DNA from 2 places in the Pseudarthrobacter sp. 902506025 genome. Region 2 is predicted to be linked to the other one. Evidence: riboswitches for the same ligand, from Rfam matches in the RefSeq annotation. Region 2 holds a riboswitch; the other holds the start of a gene.

Region 1 (3,355 bases), on a different contig from region 2:
TCTTCCGCCAGCTGACGGAAGAGCTGGTGACCCTGCTGGCCTACGAAGCCACGCGGGAGGTCCGCACGGAGCCCGTCACCATCGAAACCCCCGTCAGCACCACCATTGGCACGGCGTTCACCAAGCCCACCCCGCTGGTAGTCCCCATCCTCCGCGCAGGCCTGGGCATGCTGGAGGGCATGACCAAGCTGGTCCCCACCGCCGAGGTTGGCTTCCTGGGCATGGCCCGGGACGAGGAGACGCTGGACATCATCACCTACGCGGAGCGCCTGCCGGAGGACCTGACCGGCCGCCAGGTATTCGTCCTGGACCCCATGCTGGCCACCGGCGGTACGCTGCGCGAGGCCATCAAGTTCCTGTTCAAGCGGGGCGCGTCCGACGTCACCTGCATCTGCCTGCTGGCTGCCCCGGAGGGCCTGGCCAAGCTGGAGGAGGAACTGGGCGACGCAAACGTGCACATCGTCCTGGCCTCCATCGACGAGAAGCTCAATGAGAAGTCCTACATCGTTCCCGGCCTGGGTGATGCAGGCGACCGCCTGTACGGCATCGCAGGGTAGCCTTCCCCCTTTTCCGGCAGGATCACCGCCGCTAGCCTGTGCGGATGGACTGGAAACTCGAACTTGTCTTTGTCCCCGTGTCCGACGTCGACCGCGCCAAGGATTTCTACGTCAACAGGGTGGGCTTCAACGCCGACTATGACGAGCGGCCTTCGGACGACATCCGCTTTGTGCAGCTGACGCCGCCCGGATCCGCCTGCTCCATCTGTTTGGGGGAGGGGCTGGTGGACGCACCTCCGGGCACGGGGTCAAACCTGCAGCTGGTGGTGGACGACATCCAGGCCGCACACGACCACCTGAAGAACAACGGAGTGGACGTCAGTGATATCGAAGTGCTGCCGTGGGGCCACTTCGTGTACTTCGCCGATCCGGACGGCAACAAGTGGTCCGTCCAGTACATCCCGTGGCGGAACGCCGGGCCGGACGCAACCGAAAGCACCGCAACCACAGGCGCCGCAACCGAAACCACCGCGACCCTAACGTCCGCACCATAGGGCGCTGCAGCTTAAACCACCAGGGTTAAGGCAGCCTGGGGTTAAAACACCACTGCCCGCATCCGTTTGGATGCGGGCAGTGGTGATGCTGCAATGCTCTGCTGTGCCCCTGCCCAAGGCGTACGACGGCGGAGAGCCGGGACGCGCCGTCGGCCGCGGTCAATGCGGGGCAGGCTCCGCGGAGGGTGGTCCTTCGACGCGCAGCCGCGGGAGAGAGGTGCCTAGTACCAGTTGTGCGCCAGGTGGAAGTTCAGTGCGCCGCAGGGGGACTGGTAGCTCTTCTTGATGTAATCCAGGCCCCAGTTGATCTGGGTGCGGTAGTTGGTGAGGTAGTCCGCGCCGGAGCTGGCCATCTTCTCGGCCGGGAGGGACTGGACGATTCCGTACGCCCCGCTGCTGGGATTGGTGGCCGTGGTGGTCCAGTCGGATTCCTTCGTCCACAGGGTCTGCAGGCACTGCATCTGGTCCGGTCCCCAGCCGAATGTGGCCAGCTGGCTGGCGGCGTAGGCCTGGGCGCCGGCGGGGTCGTTGACCGCGACGGCGGGTGCCGGCTCAGGAGCCGGGGCGGGCTCGGGTGCAGGTTCCGGTGCCGGTGCAGGCGCTGGCGCGGCCGGCGCGGGGGCGGCGGGTGCCGGGGCCGCGGGAGCGGGCTCCGCCGCCTGCGGTGCCACTGCGATTGCGGCGGGAGCGGGGCTCTCCACCGGGTTGGAGCGGATGTCGCTCTTCTCGATGCTCATCTGGGCATCGGACGCTGCCTGGGTTGCCTGGGTCGATGACACCGGGGCCATGCTGCTGGTGGCCTGGCCGGCTGCGCCGACCCCAACCAGAACCGCGCAGGATACTGCGAGGATTCCGGCCCTGCGGCCGAGGGTGTTTTTCTTTGCCTGCTGCGTGGCCTTATGTTTAGCCTTGGCATGCAGGCGTGCTTCTGCCGTGTTTTTGGACATGATTGATCGCCTCTCACACCTGCGGAGTTAGCTGTCGGGTTCGGATGAGGGCATCCGGCCGTACGGAAAAATCACGTACTGGCTTAACCCCAAGGGCATTCATTGCCCGGGACGGTGGGTCCCCCGCCTCTGCCGTTGCTCAATCGGAAATCCGGGGAAGCGGCAGAGCTTGGCGTCAACCCGGGATATGCGGCCCGAACGGGGACCGCACCCAATCGACGGTACAGGAAGATTAAGTGAAAGTCACATTTAGGTAACGGAAGTCACGGCTGGCAGCGCGTCGGGTTGTGTGACTGCGGAGGGAGTATCCCCGTAATGGACTGCCCGGGCCCCGGGCACCCTTCACCCCGGGCACTCGCGTGCCAGAGCATCATTCGGCCGGGTCCCCGGGGCGTCCTCCGCTAGTGGCCGGTCAGTTCGTAGACCGTAGTGCCGCCAACGATCTGCGACGTGAAATTGGCTGCCACCCACTCAGCGATCCGGGTGGCAGCGTCCGAACCGGTGGTGGAGCGCATGGCTCCGCCACCGATAAAGTAATGGATCTCTCCCCGGGCTACCAGGTCCTGGAACTGCGCCAACGTGGGGGAGGGGTCGGTGCCGTTGAAGCCGCCCACCGCCATGACCGGCAGTTCCGTTGCCAGTTGGTAACCCGCGGCGTTGTTGGAGCCCACCACGGCCGCGGCCCAGGTGTAGCTTGAGGCGCTGCTCTTGAGCGCGGCGACCAGGTCAGCCGACGGCGTGGGCGCACCCAGGAGGCCACCCACGCCACCCCCGCGGCCACCCGCGAAGCCCGTGCCGCCCTGGGCGTTCGGCTGCCGGAAGCCGTGCCCCGTATTGCCTTGTGCCGTACTGCCCGGGTTTGTGTTGCTTTGCCCCGCAATACTTGAACCGCCGGTGCTGTTCGGGCCGGACCCGTTCCGGCTGTTCCGGACGCCGGCGGGAGCACCGCCCGGCCCAGCGCCGAAGCCGGCCGTGGGGCCGGCACTGACGATTGCCCCGCTGTGCGCTGTGGACGCCGTGGAGATGGAGTAGGCCAGCGGTCCGGCGAGCGACGCCGTGATGGCCAGGGCCGCCGTCGCCCGCTGCACCGAACGCATGCCCAGGAACTTGCTGAAGCCCGCTCCTGCTGCCCCGGCCAGCCCGCCTGCAAGGACCACCCAGCGCAGCCAGGGGCCGTAGGCCGAGGTGGTGCCGAGCAGGGAGAACGCCGTCAGGGCTGCCGCGGCCACTGCGGCCGCGAGCACGATTGCGGCGGCCGCCTGCTGCCTGTGCTGCCACAGCAGGACTGCGCCCAGGCCGGTCAGCCCGGCGATGCCCGGCGCCAGCGCCACGGCGTAGTAGGGGTGGATGATGCCCG
Region 2 (3,355 bases):
TACGGGGCAGCAGGTAGTTACGTGCGTAACCGTCCTTGACCTCGACAACATCGCCGGCAGCACCGAGACCGGTGACTTCGTGGGTCAGAATGAGCTTTGCCATGTTAGTTAATCCCTTCCTTAGCCGCGGCCAGCGCCGGAGTAAGGCAGCAGAGCAACTTCGCGGGCGTTCTTGATTGCCTGGGCGATCTTGCGCTGTTCCTGCACCGTGACGCCAGTGACGCGACGGGCACGGATCTTTCCGCGGTCGGAGATGAACTTGCGCAGCAATGCTACGTCCTTGTAGTCGATGACAGTGATGTCAGCGGCCTTCAAGGGGTTGGACTTTGGTTTGGGCTTACGGAGTTCAGCCTTAGCCATCGTGGAGCTCCTATTCTAGGGAGCCCGTGGATATTGATCCACGGGATGGTGGTGGTCCGACGGCGGCAGTGCCTTGGGTGCGTTTCGCACCCGGGCAGTCCCGGCGCCGGGCCGTTATTTGGGTTTTAGAAGGGAGGTTCGGAATCGGGGCCGTTGCCCCAGCCGCCTGCGTTGGAGACACCGGGCGTAGCCCAGGGATCGTCCTGTGCAGCCTGCTGGTTGCCGCCGCCCCAGCCTCCACCGGAGTTGCCGCCCTGGTTTCCACCAGAGTTGCCTCCTCCGAAGCCACCGCCGCTGTTGCCGCCGCCGAAGCCGCCGCCACCCTGTCCGCCGGAGCGCTGGGTGCGGTTGACCTTGGCATTGGCGTAGCGCAGGCTGGGGCCGATTTCGTCGACCTCAAGCTCGATAACGGTGCGCTTTTCGCCTTCTTTTGTTTCGTAGGAACGGCTCTTCAGGCGGCCGGTCACGATGACGCGCATGCCCTTGGTCAGGGATTCGGCGACGTTCTCGGCTGCTTCACGCCATACGGCAGCGCGGAGGAACAGGGTTTCCCCGTCCTTCCACTCGTTGGACTGGCGATCAAAGGTGCGGGGGGTGGAAGCGATGGTGAAGTTCGCTACTGCCGAACCTGACGGTGTGAACCGCAATTCCGGGTCATTGGTGAGGTTACCGATGACCGTAATGGTGGTCTCGCCTGCCATCTACTGCCTCCTTGTTCGATCCTGGGTGAAGAGTGCGTTTCCTGCGGGGTAAAGAATGAAGACGGTGCTGAATTACTCAGCAACAACCTTCTGCTCTTCGGGGCGGGTGATCTTGGTGCGCATGATGGTCTCGTTAAGAGACAGCTGGCGGTCAAGTTCCTTGGCGGTCTCCGGCTTGGCAGTGAAGTTCACCACGGCGTAGATCCCTTCGGACTTCTTCTTGATGTCGTAAGCCAGACGGCGACGGCCCCAGATGTCAACCTTTTCGATGGTTCCACCATCGTTGGTGATGACGTTCAGGAACTTCTGAAGCGACGGCTCAACGGTACGCTCTTCGACCTCGGGGTCGATGATTACCATCAATTCGTAAGGACGCATATGTGAACCCACCTCCTTTGGGCTAAGCGGTTACGGCATTTCCGTAACAGGAGGTTCATTTGCGATTCCGTGCAATGCCTTGCCGCCGGAACGGAGGCAGGACGCAGCACAGACTTCAATATCTTAGTGCATTTGGACCCGATAGGCGATTCGCGCCTGACCCTAGGCTAGCCCCGGTGGAGGTGGGCAGCAGCCGTAGGTTCAGCCATGTGGAAAACCCTGCCGTCAGTGGCGCCTATTACCAATGCACTTTTGCCGACTGGGGAGCGCCACGCCAACTCAGTGAGGTCCGTTACCTAATTGTGATTCTTGGACCCTTTTCGTGTACGGTCGTCCGGGGGCCGCCCCCAGCCGGCTCCAGTCCCGGATGCCGCCCAACTCTGCCGCGTCCGTGATTCACCAGATTCCAGGCAGAGGCGGGGGACCCAAGCGTCCCGGGCACGGCCACGCGCCTGCCCTTGGGGTGAAGCCGCAGCACGCGGCCGAATGCCCTCATTCGAACCCGACAGCTAACTCCGCAGGCGACGAGAGGTAGCATCCCCATGCCCGCACCCCGCAAAGGCAGCGCCACACGAGCGCACCGTTATCAAAATGAGACAGATCCCGCCGGGACATCCCCGGCCTCCAAGTCCGGTGCTCCGGCCCGGGCGCGCCGCCGCTGGCCCCTTGCCGCCGGTCTTGCCGCAGCACTCCTCGGAGCAGGTTCCCTTGGCCTGGGCCTGACCCACGGTGACGGAACCGCTGACGTGGCGCGGGTGGCGAGTGCAGAGGATGCCGGCAGCGCCGCACCCACCCAAACTCCCGACGTTCGGGTCCCCGCTCCAGCGCCGGTCCCGGCAGTTGATGCCGCTCCTGCCGCCCCTCCTTCCCCGGCAGAGGCACCGGCACCTGCCCCCGCAGCAGTACCGGCACCCGCTGCCCCTGCCCCTCCCTCCGAGGCCCCCATCGCCGTGGCGCCTGCGGCGGCACAGCTGGCCAGCACCGGGACGCCTGCGCCCGCCGGGGTCCCGGGGAACTGGACCATGACCTTCGCCGACGAGTTCAACGGGGCCGGACTGGACACCGCGAAGTGGTCCGGCTGCTGGTTCTCCCCCGGTTGCGGAACCATGAACAAGGTCTCCACCAGCCCGGCGAACGTCTCCGTGGCCAACGGGAACCTGGCCCTGGGGCTCAGCTCATCCACCTCCGGCGGACTGGTATCCACCAACCCGAAGGGCGGGGCGGGGACCGGCTTCCAGTTCACCACCGGCTACGTCGAGGCCAGGATCAAGTTCCCGGGCAACGCCAACGGCCTCTACAACTGGCCTGCCTTCTGGACCACCGGACAGTCGTGGCCGGCCACCGGCGAGAATGACATCGCCGAGGTCCTGCAGGCCAAGATGACCGTGAACTACCACTCCGGTTCCGGCTCCCACAACCAGGGCGGCGTGGGCGGCAACTGGGCCAACGAGTACCACACCTTTGGCCTGCACCGGATGGCAAACTCCTCGGACGTGTACTTCGACGGCGTCAAGGTCAAGTCCTACCCCACCGACGACGGCAATGCCCCGCAGTACATCGTGCTGAATGTCGGCGCCTCCTCCACGAACCCGGCCTACGGCGCGCCGTCCCAGATGATGGTGGACTACGTGCGCGCCTGGCAGTAGCAGGCCACGCACCCAGGTGAAAGGGCGACGGCGGGACCTCCCGCCGTCGCCCTTTTTCGGCTTCCCTCAAGGTTGCCTAAAGCAACCCTCCGGGGACGATGTGATCCAGTACACTCTTGCAATGAAGCTCCTGTACGTGACGGAAAGCGTGCCCAACCGGGATCCGGAACTGGGGGATGGAAGCTCGATGATCCCGTACGAAGTGATCCTGCACCTCCCCCCTGGCGTTGCCGTCACGCTGCTGACTTTCTCGGGTCCTGTTCCGGTTCC

Evidence for each region. A riboswitch is a leader RNA that binds a small molecule or an ion and turns the genes downstream of it on or off. The one in region 2 is predicted to bind cyclic di-AMP.
Region 1: another riboswitch for cyclic di-AMP. It lies ahead of AB0280_RS19670 (hypothetical protein); the one in region 2 lies ahead of AB0280_RS11625 (glycoside hydrolase family 16 protein).

Annotation. Positions count from the first base shown of each region.
Region 1 covers NZ_JBFBKW010000014.1:12,671-16,025, forward strand. Annotated here, with positions in the region: gene upp (uracil phosphoribosyltransferase) at 1-557, shown strand, start outside; gene AB0280_RS19665 (glyoxalase superfamily protein) at 602-1,051, shown strand; gene AB0280_RS19670 (hypothetical protein) at 1,273-1,998, opposite strand; cyclic di-AMP (ydaO/yuaA leader) riboswitch at 2,004-2,165, opposite strand; gene AB0280_RS19675 (ArnT family glycosyltransferase) at 2,400-3,355, opposite strand, start outside.
Region 2 covers NZ_JBFBKW010000005.1:90,663-94,017, reverse strand. Annotated here, with positions in the region: gene rplI (50S ribosomal protein L9) at 1-103, opposite strand, end outside; gene rpsR (30S ribosomal protein S18) at 121-360, opposite strand; gene AB0280_RS11635 (single-stranded DNA-binding protein) at 486-1,061, opposite strand; gene rpsF (30S ribosomal protein S6) at 1,134-1,439, opposite strand; cyclic di-AMP (ydaO/yuaA leader) riboswitch at 1,827-1,978, shown strand; gene AB0280_RS11625 (glycoside hydrolase family 16 protein) at 1,982-3,085, shown strand; gene AB0280_RS11620 (glycosyltransferase) at 3,207-3,355, shown strand, end outside.